DNA from 2 places in the Gordonia westfalica genome. Region 1 is predicted to be linked to the other one. Evidence: riboswitches for the same ligand, from Rfam matches in the RefSeq annotation. Region 1 holds a riboswitch; the other holds the start of a gene.

Region 1 (9,621 bases):
AGGCGTCGCTGGCCGCGACCATCTGGATGATCAGCGACGTGTAGAGCGCCTCACAGGCGTCGATGTCGGCTTCGTAGCCATAGGCGAGGACGAAGGTCGAGTTGCTCGCGACGTCCACGGTCACGTCGTTGGCCATGGTGATGGCCACGAACAGCTGCACGTAGGTGCGCAGGCCGCGCTTGCCCGATTCGCCGATCTTGATCTGCCGCGAGATCGGGGTGACCTTCTTGCGGGCGGCCGGATCGTGGGCGCGGGCCACCGCGAGATCGATCGACGACGCCGTGGCCAGCCGCTGTGCGGCCTGCATGAACGTCTCGGCCTCATGCTCGTTGTCGGTGTTCTCCGCCTGTCGCAGGAGGGCGGAGATCCGGGTGAGCAGCTTGTCGTCGCGCATGTAGTTCAGACTATCGGCGCGCCAGATCGGTTCCATCGGGTCGCCGGAGGGCTCAGAAGAGCAGGTGCGAGCGTCAGTGCTTCTCGCAGGCGATGCCGTCGCCGTCGCGATCACTCTCGGAGTTCGCGTCGTAGAGAGCCTGGTCGACGGTGAAGTTCGTGACCGGCGTGCTGGACGTCGAGTCGACGGCACCGGGTTCGCCGACGCCGTGCGGGTAGTCCGCGCGCAGCTCCGTGCAGTTGGCGTAGTCGGTCGCGGCCGACGCGGGTGCCGCCACCAGCAGCGGTGCGACCACCATCGACGCCGCAGCGACGAACCCGAGAACCATCTTCCGCGAACCACTCATCGTCGAACCTCTCTCACACCTATGTGACGAGGTAAAGCTACCCGGGCCGGGACGCGGAACCGGCCTTGTGCGCGCGGATTGGTCCACCCGGTGGACAGTGGCCCACGAAGAATCGCCACCTCCGCCAGAGATGTGCTGGCTGGAAACAGCGAATCCTGCCGGGAGTGGCGATCGTGGAAATGGGTAGGGAAGGTCGGGCGGCTACAACCCGAATCGCGCCTGCATCCCCCGCAGCGTTTCCGCGGATGACAGCAGACCCGCCTCCTCGTCGGCCGACAGCGGGACCTCGAGCCGGGTCTGCGCACCGCCGCGGTCGACGACGGTCGGCAGCGAGAGGCACACGTCCTCGAGTCCGGGAAAGCCGTTCGCCGCGGTGGAGACCGGCAGGACACGATGCTCGTCGTTCAGGACGGCTTCGACGATCCGTGTGGCAGCGAGGCCGATGGCGTAGTTGGTGGCACCCTTGCCCTCGATGATCGCGTAGGCAGCATGCACGACCTCGTTCCGGATACGTTCACGCGCAACGGCATCCATCTCCGGACGGCCGGGCAGCGGCTTCCACGACGTCAGCGGCACCCCGCCGATCGTGGCCGACGACCACAGTGCGATCTCGCTGTCGCCGTGTTCGCCGACGACGTAGGAGTGCACGCTCTGGACCGCCACCCCGCAGTGCTGCGCGATGAGGAACCGTAGGCGCGACGAGTCGAGAACGGTTCCGGAACCGAACAGCTGATTCGACGGCAGACCGGTGATCCGCTGCGCGGCGTAGGTGACGACGTCGACCGGGTTGGTCACCATGAGATAGATCGCATTCGGCGCGACCTCGAGCACACCGGGCAGAATCGACCGTGTCAAACCGATTGTCGCCTCGGCCAATTCGAGACGCGACTGTCCCGGCTTCTGTTTGGCGCCGGCGGTGAACACGACGACGTCGGCGTCGGCGCACACCGACACGTCGTCGGACCCGATGATGTCGGCACGGGGAACGAACTCCAGCCCGTGCGAGAGGTCGAGAACTTCGGCGGTGACCTTCGGCGCCTTGATGTCCAGGAGGGCGACGGTCCGCGCCACTCCCCGGATCAGCGCCGAGTAGGCGATCGCGGTGCCCACCGCGCCCGCGCCGATGATGGCAAGTTTCGTGGGTCGTCCGTCCATCGGATCACCGTCCGCCTCGGTTCGATTCGCGACTGTTGCTCAGCACTGTCGGCACCCAGGGTAAGACCTCCCGACGTCGCGCGCCCGGTTCGGCGGACCCGGGCGGCGGTGGGATCTCCACGAGAGTGTTGCTAGCCTCACGTCCAGAGAGCGGTCGCACCTGCACACGCGGGTGCCAGGGAACCTGGTGCGAATCCAGGACTGGCGCGCAGCGGTATGGGGGACGGACCCGACACACAGGCCACTGGGGCAACCCGGGAAGGCGTCGGGTCCGGACGAACCCGAGTCCGAATACCTGCCGTTCTCGTCGAGTCCACCCGGTATCTCGCGCACAGGTACCCAGACCTAAGGCAGCACCACAAGTGTCCCGTCCTCCTGACGGCACGACGATGATCGCCACCGCCATGTCGGTACGGCGACTCCCGTCGATGCCTCTTGCCCTGATTCTTCTCGCCCTCACCCTGGTGAGCATCGCGGTTGCCACCGCTTTCGGCGCCGAGACCATACCCCTCGGCGATGTCTGGCATACCGTCGCCGGACGACTGGGTGGCGAGGAGCTCGACGCCGCTCACGCCGTGATCATCTGGGATCTGCGGTTGCCGCGTTCGGTACTCGCGGCCATCGTCGGCGCCGGTCTGGCGCTCGCGGGCGCCCTCATGCAGGCGCTGGTCCGCAATCCGCTCGCCGAGCCGTATCTGCTGGGTGTGTCCGCCGGTGCCGCCGTCGGCGCGACGGCCGTGATCACGCTCGGTTCGTTTGCTGCACTGGGTGTCTGGGCGCTGTCCGGCGGCGCGCTGATCGGCGCGCTCGCCGCGTCGGTCACCGTGTACGCGGTGGCCCGGGCCCAAGGCGGATTGACCGCCCTCCGCCTGATCCTGTCCGGCGTCGTGCTGTCCTCGGCGTTCATGGCGTTGTCGTCGCTCCTGGTGTTCACCGCCGCCGACCCGCATGCCGCCGACAACGTGATGTTCTGGATGCTGGGCAGCGTCGCCGGTGCCACGTGGGCGAAGGTCCAGATCGCGGGCGTGGTGGTCGTGGTCACGGTGTTCGCGATGCTGGCCATCCACTCCTGGCTCGACGCCTATGCGGCGGGCACCGACACCGCGACGTCCCTCGGGGTTCCGGTGCGCGCCATGCGGAACGCGTTGTTCGCGGTACAGGGAATCCTGGTCGGGGTCCTCGTCGCGGTGGCGGGCGGCATCGGATTCGTCGGCTTGATCGTTCCGCACGCCGCACGCCTGCTGGTCGGCGCGACGCACCGGGCCATGATCCCCGTCGCGGTCTGCGGCGGTGCCTTGTTCCTGGTGTGGGTCGACGTCATCTCGCGGGTGGCCGCGTCGCCGCGCGAGATGCCGTTGGGCATCGTGACCGGACTCATCGGCGCACCGATCTTCCTGTTCCTGATGGGACGACGCCAGTACGTGTTCGGCGGCGGGTCCTGATGAACGCCGACGAACACTCGATGTCGTTGCGCGCGAACGGCCTCGGTTGTCGCCGGGGTGGCCGCACGATCCTCCGCGGGGTGGACCTCGACGTCCCGGCGGGAACCCGCCTCGCCGTCGTCGGCCCCAACGGGTCGGGCAAGAGCACCTTGCTGCGAACCCTGTGCGGTCTCGAACAACCGGCGTCCGGGCGTATCCGACTGGCCGACGACGATCTCGACCGGCTTCCGGCGCGGCGTCGTGCGCTGTCGATCGCGGTCGTCGGTCAGGATGAACACCCGTCGGCCGAACTCACGGTCGCAGAGGCGGTGGGCCTGGGACGCACGCCCTACCGATCCGCCTGGGCCGCTCGCAATTCCGACGACGAGCAGATCGTCCGGTCCGCATTGGAGCAGGTGGGACTGGGAGGCTGGGAACGCCGGTCGTGTATGCAGCTCTCGGGCGGCGAACGGCACCGTGTCGTGCTCGCCCGCGCGATCGCGCAGCAGACGCCGGTCCTCGTACTCGACGAGCCGACGAACCACCTCGACGCGGCCTGGCGACTGCGGCTGATGCAGATCCTCGACGACCTCGAGGCGACGGTCATCGCCGCGATGCACGACCTCGACCTCGTCCTCCGCCATTTCGATTCCGTCGCTGTGGTCTCCGACGGTGGGATCACCGCCCACGGCCCGCCGGTCGAGGTACTGACACCCGATCTGCTGGCCTCGGTCTTCGACGTGTCCGGAACGGTCGTGCCGCACCCCGAGACCGGTCTCCCCCATCTGCTCCTGAACTCCCCCACGTCACCTGCGTCGCAGGTCCACACCAGCAAGGAAAACCGATGAAGCACAACACCACCCGATTCGCCTCGCTCGCCGTCGTCCTCGGCATCGCAGCGGGTTGCGGCACCGAGTCCGGCGCCACCGCCACCGACAGCGTCACCGTCACCAACTGCGGCGCCGAGGTCACCTTCGACCAGCCTCTCGATCGCCTCTTCGTCAACGACGGCGGGATGATCGCGATCGCGCTGGCGGCCGGCGCCCGCGACAAGATGGTCGCCGTCAGCTCGCTCGCGCGTGACAAGGACGTTCTCCGACTCGAATTCGGCGCGCAGGTGGACACGCTGAACGAGGTCGCCACCGAGCAGCCCACGCTCGAGAACATCGTCGGGGCCGAACCCCAGGTCCTGTACGCCGGATACAACTACGGCATGAGCGAGTCCCGCGGGATCACCCCGGAGATCCTGGCCTCCCACGGCATCGACGTGTATCAGCTGTCGGAGGCATGCCGTCAGGTCGACGGCCAGGCCCAGCGGGGCACGATGGACCCGTGGGTCGCGCTCGACACCGACCTGCGCAACATCGGCACCATCACCGGCAACCCGGAGCAGGGCGCGAGGGTGGCCGACGACATCGACCGACGCCTCGAAAAGCTCCGCGGCGCACCGCAACCCGCGGAGAGGCCCACCGCCTTCGTCTTCGACAGTGTCTCCGACACCATCTTCTCCTCGGGCTCCTTCGGTGGCCCGCAGGGCATCATCGACGCGGCGGGCGCACGCAACGCGACCGAGGACGTCGAGGACACCTGGACCGCGGTCAGCTGGGAACGGATCACCACCGCCGACCCGGATCTGATCGTGTTCGTCGACTACCCCGGCCAGTCGGTGGAACAGAAGATCGACGCGCTGCGCAGCAATCCGGCCAGCCGCAACCTGAAGGCCGTGCGCGAGAACCGCTTTGTGAACCTGCCCTACGCGATGTGGGTGTCGAGCCCGCTCAACATCGACGCGGCCGAGACCTTGCGATCGGTCCTCGAAAAGCACGACCTGGCACCGGAATCGGGCATCACTCCGGCGTTGGACGTCAAGCAGCTGAACCTGGGCGGCAACGACTGGCTGGACTGAGGCCCCGGGCCACCACGGTCAGCCGGCGTAGGCATCCGCGTAGTCGGCACTCGGCGCGATGGGTGTGATGACGTCCAGCAGCACCCCATCGGGCGCCTCGACGATGAAGTGGCGCTGACCGAAGTCCTCGTCGCGCAGCGCACGAACCGGTTCGACCCCGGCATCGACCATGCGGGCATGGACCGCGTCGACGTCGTCGACCTCGAGGTTCACGATGACGCCGCGGGGCATCGCCCGGTATCCCTCCGGGATCGTCGGGTGCGCGGCGTCGACGAGGGCCAGTTCGAAGTCACCGAGCCGCAGGCTGACGTACCAGTCGGCCTCGAAGGTGGTCTGGAATCCGACGTGGGTGCGATAGAAGTCCGCCGCGGACATGACGTCGCCGGACATGAGGACCGGATAGAAGCCGGTGGTGGTCATGATCTCCCCTTTACGTACGATGAGTATGTAATGCTGCCGACTATACATACGCACCGTACGTAAAGGAACCCCAAGATGCCCCGCGCCTCTGCGGCTGCCGCCGCGGCCACCGCCCGCCACATCCGCGAGATCGCGACCGAGATGTTCGGCACCCGCGGATTCGGCGACGTCTCACTCGACGACGTCGCCGAATCCGCCGGCGTGACCCGCGGCGCGGTATATCACCACTACCGCAGCAAGGCAGGACTTTTCGGGGCCGTCGCGGCGGATCTCCAAGCCGTGGTCGCCACCTCCGTCGTCGAAGCCGCCGAATCCGCCGGCGACGACCCCCGCGCGCAGCTGCGGGCCGGATGTCACGGCTTCCTGGACGCGATCACCGCCGAGCCGGCGGTCCGGGTACTCCTCGTCGACGGGCCGGCGGTGTTCGGATGGGACAAGTGGCGGCAGATGGACGCCGAGAACTCCGTCGTCCACCTGCGGGAGGCCCTCGCGTCGGTCGGCACCGACCCCGATCTTCTCGATCCCCTCACCGCCCAACTGTCGGGCGCGATGAACGAGGCCGCGCTGTGGCTGGCGCAGTCGTCGAACCCGGATGCTCCCGACCGTGCGCATCGCGCACTCGACCTGCTCGTCGACACCGTGCTCGGCTGAACCGGACGCGATGGGCGCCGCCGGTGGACGGCCGCGGTTGCCCCGGTGACGATCTGGAGCCGGCCGAACAATCCGGCCTACAACGACCTGAGCAGCTCCGGCAGGGTCTCGTCGATCGTGCCGGTGTGGAAGTCCGCACTTCGGTACCAGTCGGTCGCCAGCACGGCGTCGAGGAAGCCGAGCGTGGTGACCGGTCCGGCCCAACGGGTCTCGCCGACAGCCCGAACCGCGCGGGCGATCGCCTGCTCACGGTCGGCCCCGGCGACCACGATCTTGGCCACCATCGAGTCGTAGTGCGGCTGAATCACCGATCCGGAGACCACGCCGCTGTCGATGCGCACACCCGGTCCGGCCGGGAAGGTGCATCCCGCAACGGCTCCCGGCGATCCGAAGAAGTGGAACTTCGGGTTCTCGGCGTTGAGACGGAGTTCGATGACCGCACCGCGGGCGACGATCTCGTCCTGCTTGACGCCGATCGGGTCCCCGAAGGCGATCCGCAGCTGCTCGGCCACCAGGTCGACGCCCGTGAGTTCCTCGGTCACACCGTGTTCCACCTGGATCCGGGTGTTCATCTCGATGAAGTAGTACTCCCCCGCCGGATCCACCAGGAACTCGACGGTGCCGGCCGAGGTGTAACCGACCTCGGCGGCCAGCGCGACAGCCGACGCGTGCATCGCGGCCGCGACCTCACGATCGAGTGTCGGCGCGGGAGCCTCCTCGACGACCTTCTGCCGACGACGCTGCAGCGAGCACTCGCGCTCGAAGAGATGCACGACGTTGCCGTGCGAGTCACCGAGAACCTGCACCTCGACGTGGCGCACCTGCGGGAGCGAACGCTCGAGGTAGAGGCCGTCGTCGCCGAAGGCACCCATCACCTCGCGTCGCGCGTCGGCGAACTGTTCGACGAGGTCGTCGGGTCCGGCCGCGGCACGAATCCCCTTGCCACCGCCACCTGCCCGCGCCTTGACGAGGACCGGGTACCCGACCTCGTCCGCGGCGCGGAGCGCGGCATCGGCGTCGGCGAGCAGGTCGCTGCCCGGGACCACCGGGACACCGGCCGCACGTGCGGTGCGCCGCGCGGTCTCCTTGTCACCCATCATGGAGATGACCTGCGGCGACGGCCCTACCCAGCGGAGACCGGCGTCGATCACCGCCTGCGCGAATTCGGCGTTCTCCGAGAGGAATCCGTATCCCGGGTGGATGGCCTCGGCGCCCGTGCGCACCGCGGCGTCGAGGATCGCCTCGACCCGCAGGTAGCTGTCGGCCGCGGCCGCGGGACCGATCTCGACGGCCTCGTCGGCCAGGCGGACGTGCAGGCTGTCGGCATCCACATCCGAGTGGACCGCGATGGCGGTCCAGCCCAGGTCGTGGCAGGCGCGGATGATACGAACGGCGATCTCACCGCGGTTGGCGATGAGCACCCGCCGCGCCGGTGCGCCGTTCCCCGGAGACATCAGGAAGCCTCGAACGTGGCGATGACCTGCCCGGCGTCGACCTGTGCCCCGCTGTCCACCGCGTATCCGGTGAACACGCCGGCGACCTCGGCCTCGATCGGCGCGAACATCTTCATCACCTCGACGACGCCGATCTGCTGTCCGATCTCGACGGTGTCGCCGGGCTTGCAGAACACTTCACTGTCGGGATCCGGACGGTGCCAGAACAATCCGGGGTGGGGCTCTGCATCTCGGTCATTGTGTTCTCCTTGGGTCGGGAGCCGCGTCAGACGATGGCGGCGACGGCGTTGTGGACGTGTTCGCTGTGTTCGTGGCGGAGTTTGAGTGCGGTGTCGATGTCGACCGCGGTGAACTTCACCCGATCGGGCGCCTTGGCCTGCGCGAGGAGGTCCAGATCGGCCGAGATCACGGTGCCGAGCGTGACGAATCCGCCGCCGGTCACGGCGTCGCGGAGCAGGCAGATGGGTTCCGAACCGTTGGGCACCTGGATCGATCCGAGCGGATATCCCAGCGAGACGACGTTGCTGGGGTTGTCCCCCGCTCCGAACGGCGCCTCCCGTTCGACGAAGTCCAGGGGTTCCCCGACGAATCGGTAGCCCGTGCGGTTCGATTCCGGCGACAGCTGGTACTCACGTTCGGTGAAGGCCCGCAACGATTCCGGGGTGAACCGATAGGCGGCCAGTCCGAGCACGATCCGGGCCTCGATCGACGACGAGGGAGTCGGCCGGTACCGGACCGGGAGCCGACGCCCCTCCTCGACCGCACGCGTCCGGGGTCCGAGAGGCAGGACGTCTTTCGCGCGCAGTGCGCGCCCCTCGAAACCGCCGATGCCCGAGAGCATGTAGGTCGATCGGCTGCCCATCACGACCGGCACGTCGATACCGCCGGCGAACGCGAGGTAGGCGCGGGCACCGCTGCGGAGCGGTCCGAGCCTGAGTTCGGAACCGGCAGGCAGCCACATCGCCGTCCACGACGGGTGCACCACGCCGTCGATGATCACGTCGACATCCGCACCGGTCACCGCCACGATGCAGCCGGTGTCGGAGACGAGGGTGGGTCCCATCAGCGCGGCCTCGAGGGTCGCGGCCTCGGGACCGTTGCCCACCAGGGCATTCGCGATGCGATGCGCGAACTGGTCGAGCGCCCCGGCCGGCGGCATCGCCAACGTGAGCTTGCCGGGACGCCCCAGGTCCTGGACGGTGGTCTGCAGTCCGGGCTTGATGATCGTGATCATCGCAGTTCTCCTACCAGGGAACGGGTGTAGCCGAGCGGGTCCGCGGTGAACGCCTGCAGGTCGAATTCGATGGCGGCACGGTTGATCTCATAGGTTCCGGCCTCGAACGCGGTGACGACCTCGTCGTATCCCGACTCGTCGACCGGCGTGAACTTCACCAGGGTGGGCGCCGGCAACAGGACCGGCGAGGAGGTGAATCCGGGACGGGTCATCGACAAGTCGACGACCGGCAGCGCCGACCGCCCGAGAAGCTGGAAACCGCCCGGCGATTCGACCGGGTAGATGTTCATCTGGTTGCCGCCGTGCCCGACCGCGCGCGCCGGCGTCTGGGTCCGCGGGCTCAGGTACTTGGGCACCTGGATCTGCATCTCCTGCGGTACCAGCTGCACGCATTCGGCGTTGCCGGGGATGAAGTTGTTGAAGGTCGCGATGAACGGATGCGCCGAGTGCGCCGCGATCAGCTCGTCGGCGGAGTCGAAACCGTTGACCCGCGCCGTGAATTCGACATCGGTCTCCTCCGGTGACGGGTGCCGGTCACGGAAGCGCGCGGTCACCTCGTTCGTCCAGGGGTCGTTGTAGTACACCGGGATCTCGACGATCGTGGTGGCGATGGTGGGCGCGGAGCCGCCCCCACCGGAGT
Region 2 (9,621 bases), 750 kb from region 1:
ACGTGACCCATTGCTGCATCGCCACCAGTTCGGCATGAAGCGGCTTGAGTGCCTTCCGGTACGCCTTGTCCGACATGGGGGCGACGGCCTCACGCTCGTGGCCGCCGGACTTCTTTCCCCGATGCTTTTTGCCACCCATCGTTCACCTCGCGATCATCGGTCGACGCCACCCCTTTCGGCGAGGGCCGGGGCCAGTCCTGTCGTATTGTCGACCGCCGGGAACACGCTCACATCCGAATGCTCGAACCGGGCTCAGATCGTGTCGATTCCGCCATTCACAGACGGAAACGGCCCGGGCAGAGTTCTGCCCGGGCCGTCGTCGGAGTCCGCGTGGGGTCAGCCGCGCAGCAGCCCCTTGGCGACGTGGGTCACCTGGATCTCGTTGCTGCCCGCGTAGATCATGAGCGACTTGGCGTCTCGCGCGAGCTGCTCGACCCGGTACTCGGCCATGTAGCCGTTGCCGCCGAACAACTGCACGGCCTCCATCGCGACGTCGGTCGCGGCCTTCGACGAGTAGAGCTTCATCGCCGATGCCTCCGACAGGCTCAGCGGCTTACCCGCCTTGCTGCGTTCGATCGCGCTGAAGAGCATGTTCTGCACGTTGATCCGGGCGATCTCCATCTCGGCGAGCTTGAGCTGGATGAGCTGGAACTGGGCGATCTCCTGGCCCCACAGCTTGCGTGTCTTGGCGTAATCGATCGACAGGCGCTGCGCCTCGTTGATGATGCCCAGCGACAGCGCTGCGATGCCCACGCGTTCCGCGGTGAACCCGGCCTTGGCCCCCTCGGAACCGCGGGAATCCTCACCGGTGTCCTCGGTCTCGCCGAGCAGGCGGTCCTTGCCGACCCGGACGTTGTCGAAGAACAGCTCACCGGTCGGCGAGCTCATCATGCCCATCTTCTTGAACGGTTTGCCCTGGACGAGTCCCGGCATCCCCTTGTCGAGGACGAAGGACAGCACCTTGCGGTCACGCATGGGCGTCCCGCTTCCGTCGTCGAGTTTCGCGAACACGACGATGGTGTCGGCGTACGGACCGTTGGTGATGAACGTCTTCTGTCCGTTGAGGATGTAGTCGTCACCGTCCCGGCGGACCGTCGTCTTCATGCCACCGAGGGCGTCGGAGCCCGAATCGGGTTCGGTGATCGCCCAGGCGCCGACCTTCTCCATCGTGACGAGCTCCGGCAGCCAGCGCTTCTTCTGGGCGAGGGTGCCCTTGCCGCGGATCGTCGAGGCGGTCAGGCCCATGCTCACACCCAGCGAGGCGACGAGCCCCAGGCACACACCCGCCAGCTCGATGTTGACCATCATGAACATCGAGCCGCCCATGCCGCCGCCCTCGCCGGAGGATTTCTTCTTCTCCCCGTTGGCTTCTGCGGCGAGTTCCTTCTCCAGCGCATCCTTGGCCATCGCGTCGACCCCGAAGGTCGACAGCAGCTTGCGGGTGATGTCGTACGGGGGCAGCACGCCGGACTCGAGCTCGTCGAGATGTGGCCGGATCTCCTTGTCGATGAACGCGCGCAGCGCGTCCCGCACCATCAGATCTTCTTCGGACCACTCGAACATCGTCACTCTCCCAGACCAGTGCCCGCCCGGGGGCGAACACGTTTCAGTTTTGCCGACTCAACTGTGTCAGGAGTCACTGGCGATGTCTAGGTACGTCCACTCGTTTTTGTTTCTTCAGTGCCGGGACCAGGAGTAAGAGGTGGCCGGCCGGACCTCGACCCGGAAGTAGCCTGCCGGGTGGTCACACAGAAGCGCCTGCGCGACGGGCATCGCGACGACGATCGACGCACCCGCGGTGTTCGTGGAGTCGCGCCAGTCGTGGGCACGGCGCACGAACTCCTCGACGCTCTCGCCACCATGGGGCCGGGACGCCGGATCGGTGAAGAACGCCGCCAGATCGCGGGGGTCGATCTCCTCGGGAGTCAGTCCCGCCCAGGAGCCGACGTCCAATGTCCTGAGGGCGTCGTCGACGACGGGCTCCTCGACCAGGAGCCGGGCGCTCTCGACTGTCGCGGCCTCCGGCCCGCAGACCGCGACCGGTCCGGCGACCGACCCGGCGAGCGCTTCGATGTCGCGCCGGCCTCGATCGTCCAGAGGCGCATCACCGCCGAAGCGCACCGATCGGTTGGGACCGGTGCGCCCGGCGGTGATGACCTGCATTGTCCGACGTCGGGTCAGCCCTGGGTGGCGCCGGCCGCGCGAGCCGTGGAGTTCTTCGAGCGGGCCATCGCGCCGAGGATCAGGGCGAAAACGACGGTCAGGACCGTCCAGAGAATCACCTGGTTGACGATCGTGTACACGCGGAAGTCGCCGACCACATCGGCCGGGAATCCCGGGAACACGATCTGGCCGGCGTCGTTGCGCACCGGCTCGGGCACCTCGTGGAAGGACGGCAGCAGCGCGATGGTGATCCCGACCCCGACGAGGTAGGCCGCGCCGCCGACGACCGCCGACACCAGCCCGCCGATCCGCGGGCGAAGCCACAGCGCGAGCACGACCGCTGCGATCGCCAGGACAACCGAGGCGATCGTGATGGTCAGGAATGCGCCGGTCCGATCCCCGATCGTGTCGTCGTCCCCCACCGCCGGCGGATTGGCCGGGTAGGCGAAGAACGGCACGCCGAAGACCGCGACGAATCCGATGGCCCCGAGCACCGCGGCGACCGCACGGGCGTCGGTGGCCGGATACCGATTGCCGAGATAGCTCCACAGCACGGTGAAGGCGACCGCGAAGAACGCGCCCATGCACAGCGCGAACACCACGTTGCCGACGCCGGCGCCGAGGTTCTCCTGCATGGCGCGGGTGAAGACCTCGCCGCCGTCACCGTGGGAATGGCCGCCGGCGGCGTGCGCCAGCGTCTCCTCGGCTTCCGACCGTTCGCCCTCGTAGTCGACGGCCTTCGCCACCACGGGTTCGAGGTAGAAGCGCGCGAAGACGAACGAGACGATGCCGGCGATCAGGCCCGAGAGCAGACCTGCGCCGATGAATTTCTTCTCCATGTGAACTTGTCCCCTGGATCGGTGAGTGTCTGGTGGTTGCTCAGCCGACTCAGTGGCAGGGGAAGCCGAGGAAGTGGCGGGCGTCGTGCACGAACTCGTGCACGTGCGTGTCCGCGCCGAAGACGGAGACGACGCCCTGGTCGTAGCCGAGGAAGTAGTAGGCGAGCCCGGCCAGCAGCACGGTGAGGCTCAGCCAGAGCGCCGCGCTCGCGACCGAGAGGTCCGGTACCGCGATCGCACGGGTGGGTGACTTGACCGCTTCGGTCGTACGGGGAGACGTCATGGGATTTGTCCTTTCGCCGATCTCGCGTCGGTGAGTATGTGGATCAGTTGCTCGCCGGCACGGCATCCTGACTCACGTCTTCCCCAGGCACCGTCGAAATCCTCGACCGCGTCCGGCGTCGTCGTTCACAGTGGCGCGACCGTTCCGGATTCTCACCGGATTCCCCGTACAGGCGTGTGTCGACTGTATACCCCGGCCTGTCACACATGTGCGACATAGTGGAGAGATGCCCCGCCCCTCGGTACTCGATCGCTTCACCGCCCCCACCCGGCGATGGTTCACCGGGGCGTTCACCAAGCCGACCGCAGCGCAGAAGGGCGCCTGGACCTCCATCGCCGACGGGGCGAACACACTGGTCATCGCCCCGACGGGTTCCGGCAAGACGCTCGCGGCCTTCCTGTGGGCCCTCGACCGGCTCGCCGCCGACGCCGCCACCCGCCGACCGGGCACGAAGGTCGTCTACATCTCCCCGCTCAAGGCGCTGGCCGTCGACGTGGAGCGCAACCTGCGGGCGCCGCTGACCGGCATCACCCGCGCCGCGCAGGAACTCGACCTGCCCGAACCGAACATCACGGTCGGCGTCCGGTCCGGCGACACCTCGGCCGCCGATCGTCGCGCACTGGTCAAGACCCCGCCCGACATCCTGATCACCACCCCGGAGTCGCTGTACCTCATGCTGACCTCCGCGGCACGGGAGAGCCTCACGAACGTCGAGGCGATCATCGTCGACGAGGTCCACGCGGTCGCCTCGACCAAACGCGGCACCCACCTGGCGCTGACCCTCGAACGCCTCGACGAGTTGCTCGAGAAACCCGCCCAGCGAATCGGCCTGTCGGCGACCGTGCGGCCACCCGAGGTGGTGGCCGGATTCCTCTCCGGGTCGGCGCCGTGCCAGGTGGTCAAACCCAAGGCCGACAAGACCTTCGACCTCCGCGTCGACGTGCCGGTCGAGGACATGGCCAACATCCCGCCCGCGGCCGGTCCCGACGGCGCCGACCCGTCCGAACTCGACGACGCCTTCTCCCCCACGGCCGGATCGCTGTGGCCGTACGTCGAGGCGTCGATCGTCGACCAGATCGAGGCCAACCGGGCGACGATCGTGTTCGCCAACTCACGACGCCTCGCCGAGAAGCTCACCGCCCGGCTCAACGAGATCCACGCCGAGCGGCAGGGCGTGACCGCCGAACCGGCCGCCAATCCGAAGGTCGCGGGCGGGGCACCCGCGTTCGTGATGGGCAGCGGGGCGAGTTCCGGCGCCGAGGCGCTTCTCGCGCGGGCGCACCACGGTTCGGTCAGCAAGGAGCACCGCGCCCAGATCGAGGACGACCTCAAAGCCGGACGGCTCGCCTGCGTGGTCGCGACCAGCTCGCTGGAGCTCGGCATCGACATGGGCGCGGTCGATCTCGTCATCCAGGTGGAGGCGCCGCCGTCGGTCGCCAGCGGCCTGCAGCGCATCGGCCGTGCGGGCCACCAGGTCGGCGAGATCAGCCAGGGCATCCTCTACCCCAAACACCGCACCGACCTGCTGCACTGCACGGTCACCGTCGGCCGCATGCTCGACGGCGCGATCGAGGAGATCAAGGTTCCCCAGAATCCCCTCGACATCCTCGCCCAACAGACGATCGCCGCTGCCGCCGTCGACGATCTCGAGGTCGACCACTGGTACGAGGTGGTCCGCCGCGCGGCTCCGTATCGAGATCTCGGACGCGGCGTCTTCGACGCGACACTCGATCTCATCGCCGGCCGGTTCCCCTCCGACGAGTTCGCCGAACTCCGTCCCCGGGTCAACTGGGACCGCGACGCGGGGGTGATCACGGGACGCCGCGGCGCACAACGGCTTGCCGTGACATCGGGTGGATCGATCCCCGATCGTGGCTTGTTCGGTGTGTTCATGGTGGGCGAGAAGTCCACGCGGGTGGGCGAACTCGACGAGGAGATGGTCTACGAGTCCCGGGTCGGAGACGTGTTCGCACTCGGCGCGACCAGCTGGCGGATCGAGGACATCACCCACGACCGCGTCCTCGTCTCACCGGCCTTCGGCCAGCCCGGCCGGTTGCCGTTCTGGATCGGCGACGCGATCGGCCGGCCCGCCGAACTCGGTGCCGCGATCGGTGCGTTCACCGGCGCCATCGCCGATCCCGGCAAGCTCGACGCCCACGCCGAACGCCTCGGTCTGACCGAGAACGCGCGCACCAACCTCGCCACCCTCATCGCCGAACAACGCGAGGCGACGGGACACGTCCCCACCGACCGGACACTCGTCGTCGAACGGTTCCGCGACGAACTCGGCGACTGGCGTGTCATCCTGCACTCCCCGTACGGATTGCGTGTCCACGCGCCGTGGGCGAGCGCCATCTCGCAGAAACTCCTCGCGACGCTGGGCATCGAGGGCGCGACCACCGCATCCGACGACGGCATCATCCTCCGCCTCCCCGACACCGACGACGCACCTCCGGGCGCCGACGTGTTCCTCCTCGATCCGGACGAGGTCGAACAGTTCGTCACCGACGGTCTCGCCGACTCGTCGATGTTCGCCTCCCGGTTCCGCGAATGCGCCGCCCGCGCACTGCTTCTGCCCCGCCGTGATCCCGGTCGGCGCGCACCGCTCTGGCAGCAGCGGCAGCGCAGTGCCCAATTGCTCTCCGTCGCATCCAAGTTCCCGGACTTCCCGATCGTCCTCGAAGCGGTACGGGAATGCCTGCAGGACGTGTACGACCTCCCCGCACTGCTCGATCTGCTCACTCGTATCCGATCGCGTCGGATACGCGTCGTGGAGACCGAGACGCCGAGTCCGTCCCCGTTCGCGGCGTCGCTGCTGTTCGGGTACGTGGGCGCCTTCATGTACGCCGACGACGCACCCCTCGCCGAACGTCGCGCGGCGGCACTGTCACTCGACACCAGCCTGCTGGCGCAGCTGCTGGGCCGCGTCGACCTGCGTGAGCTGCTCGATCCCGGGGTCATCGCCGAGGTCATCGCGCGCCTGCAGCGCCTCTCCCCGGACCGTCAGGCGCGCGACGCCGAGGACGTCGTCGACCTGCTCCGCTGGCTCGGACCGCTGACCACCGAGGAGGTCGAGGCGAGGTATCGGGGCGAAGCGCCCGTCGGCGACGTTCTGGCCGACCTGCACCGCAGCGGACAGATCATCTCGGTCAACCACAACCGGCGCGCGCTGTGGGCATCGATCGACGACACCGCCCGGCTGCGCGACGCACTGGGAGTTCCGGCGCCGCTGGGTATTCCGGCCGCCTACCTCGAGCCGGTACCCGACCCGGTCGGCGACCTCATCGGACGCTACGCCCGCACCCACGGCCCGTTCACCGTCGTCGACGCGGCGGCGTCGCTGGGAATCGCGACGGCGGTCGTGCGCGACACCCTGGCCCGCCTCGCCGCGGAGCGGCGCGTCGTCGAAGGCGATTTCCTCCCCGAGACCGGACCGGCCGATCCGGCTCAGGGGACGACGCCGACCACCCAGTGGTGCCACACCGATGTGCTCGGCCAGATCCGGCGCGGGTCGCTCGCCGCGAGCCGCGCCGAGGTCGCGCCGGTCGGTACCGAGGTGCTCACCCGTTTCCTCGTCGAATGGCAACACGGGTCGCCCGGGACGCGGTTGCGCGGCCTGGACGGGGTGGCGACGGTCATCGACCAGCTCGCCGGGTATCCGCTGCCGGCGTCGGCCTGGGAGTCGCTGATCCTGCCCGCCCGCGTCGCCGACTACGCACCGTCGATGCTCGACGAGTTGCTGAGCAGCGGCGAGGTGGTGTGGTCTGGGCACGGCCGCATCGGCAACGCCGACGGCTGGATCGCCCTGCATCCCGCCGACGTCGCCGCTTTCACCATGTCCGCCCCCGACGCGATCGACACCACCGCTGTGCACGACGCGATCGCCACCGCCCTCGAACCGGGTGGTGCGCTGCGGTTCCCGCAGATCGCCGGCGACATCAGCACGGGCACCGCGACCCCCGCCGCGGACGTCGAGAGCGCCCTGTGGGATCTCGTCTGGGCAGGGCAGGTCAGCAATGACACGTTCGCCCCGGTCCGCGCATTGCTCCACCCCCGGCGCAGCCCGTCGACGCCGCGCTCGGCGCCTGCGCACCGGGCCCGGGGCCGGGCACCGCGGCTTCGCGCCGGCCGCCTCTCCGCACGCTATCTGACCGAACACGCCGCCGGACCGCCGGTCTCGCCGACCGCGAGTGGACGCTGGTTCGCGCTGGACCGTCCCGACATCGACCCGACGATCGCCACGCAGGCGCTGTGCGACCAGCTGCTCACCCGGTACGGCGTCATCACCCGCGGCAGTGTCATGGCCGAGGAGGTCACCGGCGGGTTCGCCCGGGTGTACAAGGCGCTCACCGTCTTCGAGGACAACGGCCAGGTACGCCGCGGCTACTACGTCGACGGACTCGGGGGCGCGCAGTTCGCGTCCCCGGCCACCGTCGACGAGTTGCGGCGTCATGCCCTACCCGACCGCAAACCCCCGCGCGAGGCCACCATCCTGGCCGCCACCGACCCGGCGAATCCGTTCGGCGCGGCGCTGGAGTGGCCGAGGTCCCGCGACGCCGACGCCGGACACCGGCCCGGCCGCAAACCGGGCGCCCTGGTGGTTCTCGTCGACGGCGAACTCGTGTGTTTCGTCGAGCGCGGCGGCAAGACACTGCTGACGTTCACCGACTCGATCCCAGCCCTCGAATCGGCCGCCGGCGCACTCGTGGCCCTGGTCCGCGCGGGACGCGTCTCCCGGCTGACCATCGACCAGATCGACTCGGAACCGGTGCGCAGCACCGACTTCGGGAAGGTCCTCGTCGAGGCCGGTTTCGCCACCACGCCCCGCGGCATCCGCCTCCGGTACGGAACCCATGCCTGAAGGCGACACCGTCTACGCCGCGGCCGCCCGGTTGCGCCTGGGACTCGAGGGACGGACGCTCATCTCGACGCAGTTCCGCATCCCGTCACTCGCGACCTCCGACCTGTCCGGCCGGACCGTCGTCGGCGTTCGATCGAGAGGAAAGCACCTGCTCATCGACGTCGGCGAGAGCGAACCCGGCGCCGGCGACGCGGTCAGCATCCATTCCCATCTGAAGATGGAGGGAGTGTGGCATGTGCATCGCCGGGGCCAGAAGTGGCGGCGCCCCGCCTACCAGGCACGCGCGGTCCTGCGCACCGACGACCACGAAGCCGTCGGATTCGATCTCGGCGTCCTCGAACTCCTCGCCGATCCCGATGCCGCGCTCGCCTACCTGGGCCCGGACCTGCTCGCCGACGACTTCGATCGTGACGAGGCGATCCGCCGACTCGGCGCGGACCCCGAGCAGACCATCGGCGCGGCTCTGCTCGACCAGCGGCTGATGGCCGGCGTCGGCAACGTCTTCCGCAGCGAGATCTGTTATCTGCGTGCCGTTCTCCCGACCCGCCCGGTCGGCGAGGTGGAACTCGGGCCGGTGGTCGACCTCAGCCGTCGACTGCTGTGGGCCAACCGGATGCGCTCGGCGCGGACCACCACCGGCAACACCTCACCCAACGCACGCATGTGGGTGTACGGCCGCAACGGCCAGTTGTGCCGTCGCTGCGCGACGATCGTCAAACGCGGTGAACTCGCGTCGACGGGTGGCGACCGGTCCGTCTACTGGTGCCCGCGCTGCCAGACCTGACCGCACACCCACCCTTTTTCGGCATTTCCACCACCCACGTGGGTGCCGGATTTGCCGAAAAAGGGTGGGTTTACGGAGCTCAGACGGGGTAACGCTCGGGTTCCGGCCCGAACTCGAAGCGACGCGCGGTGATCTCGTCGACCACGATCTCCACGTAGTTGTACTTGACCGTCGCGATCCACGGACGCAGCGGCAACTGGTCCGCGGCCTCGATCTCGCTCAGCGAGGACAGGATCCGTGCCGTGCCCTTGGCCACCACACTCCAGCCACCGGTGTCGGTGTGGGCGTCGGACTCGAACGCCACCCGGTTGTTCACCACCAGTTCGGAGAGTTTGGTCCCCTCACCCGTACGCAAGGTGACCTTCCCGTTCGCAGCGTGATAGTTGACGGGAAAGATGTCGGGAGTGTTGTTGACGCTCAACGCTATCCGTCCCAGTTCCCCGGAACCGAGCAACTCCCAGGCCTCTTCCGGAGCGAGTATCTGAACCGGCAATTCCGTCATGATCAGTCCCTTCTCCCCCACTCGATCATCCTCTCCGAGAAGGATCGGCGACAGGGGACAACGTCCCTCACTCGGGGACGGGCACCGGCTCCAGGATCTCCGAACGCGCCTCCGGTGCGGCCGCACGCAGCGCATCGGCGGAATCGTCGTCGGGCTGCTGCTGCGAGGCCACCTCGGCCTCGACCCGCG

The links. A riboswitch is a leader RNA that binds a small molecule or an ion and turns the genes downstream of it on or off. The one in region 1 is predicted to bind cobalamin.
Region 2: it holds a riboswitch for cobalamin, as region 1 does, so the genes downstream of both, BLU62_RS14345 (CbtB domain-containing protein) here and BLU62_RS17715 (FecCD family ABC transporter permease) in region 1, are expected to answer to the same signal.

The regions. Positions count from the first base shown of each region.
Region 1 is NZ_FNLM01000034.1:2,707,938-2,717,558, forward strand. It holds gene BLU62_RS17700 (DUF2786 domain-containing protein) at 1-394, opposite strand, end outside; gene BLU62_RS17705 (excalibur calcium-binding domain-containing protein) at 468-740, opposite strand; gene BLU62_RS17710 (L-lactate dehydrogenase) at 942-1,895, opposite strand; cobalamin riboswitch at 2,030-2,212, shown strand; gene BLU62_RS17715 (FecCD family ABC transporter permease) at 2,285-3,337, shown strand; gene BLU62_RS17720 (ABC transporter ATP-binding protein) at 3,337-4,164, shown strand; gene BLU62_RS17725 (ABC transporter substrate-binding protein) at 4,161-5,222, shown strand; gene BLU62_RS17730 (VOC family protein) at 5,241-5,642, opposite strand; gene BLU62_RS17735 (TetR/AcrR family transcriptional regulator) at 5,718-6,293, shown strand; gene BLU62_RS17740 (acetyl-CoA carboxylase biotin carboxylase subunit) at 6,371-7,747, opposite strand; gene BLU62_RS17745 (biotin/lipoyl-containing protein) at 7,747-7,956, opposite strand; gene BLU62_RS17750 (5-oxoprolinase subunit C family protein) at 8,013-8,981, opposite strand; gene BLU62_RS17755 (5-oxoprolinase subunit B family protein) at 8,978-9,621, opposite strand, start outside.
Region 2 is NZ_FNLM01000034.1:1,960,768-1,970,388, forward strand. It holds gene ppk2 (polyphosphate kinase 2) at 1-139, opposite strand, end outside; gene BLU62_RS14330 (acyl-CoA dehydrogenase family protein) at 337-1,563, opposite strand; gene BLU62_RS14335 (histidine phosphatase family protein) at 1,678-2,163, opposite strand; gene BLU62_RS14340 (CbtA family protein) at 2,178-3,002, opposite strand; gene BLU62_RS14345 (CbtB domain-containing protein) at 3,052-3,285, opposite strand; cobalamin riboswitch at 3,325-3,497, opposite strand; gene BLU62_RS14350 (ATP-dependent helicase) at 3,512-8,146, shown strand; gene BLU62_RS14355 (DNA-formamidopyrimidine glycosylase family protein) at 8,139-8,930, shown strand; gene BLU62_RS14360 (pyridoxamine 5'-phosphate oxidase family protein) at 9,010-9,432, opposite strand; gene glpD (glycerol-3-phosphate dehydrogenase) at 9,500-9,621, opposite strand, start outside.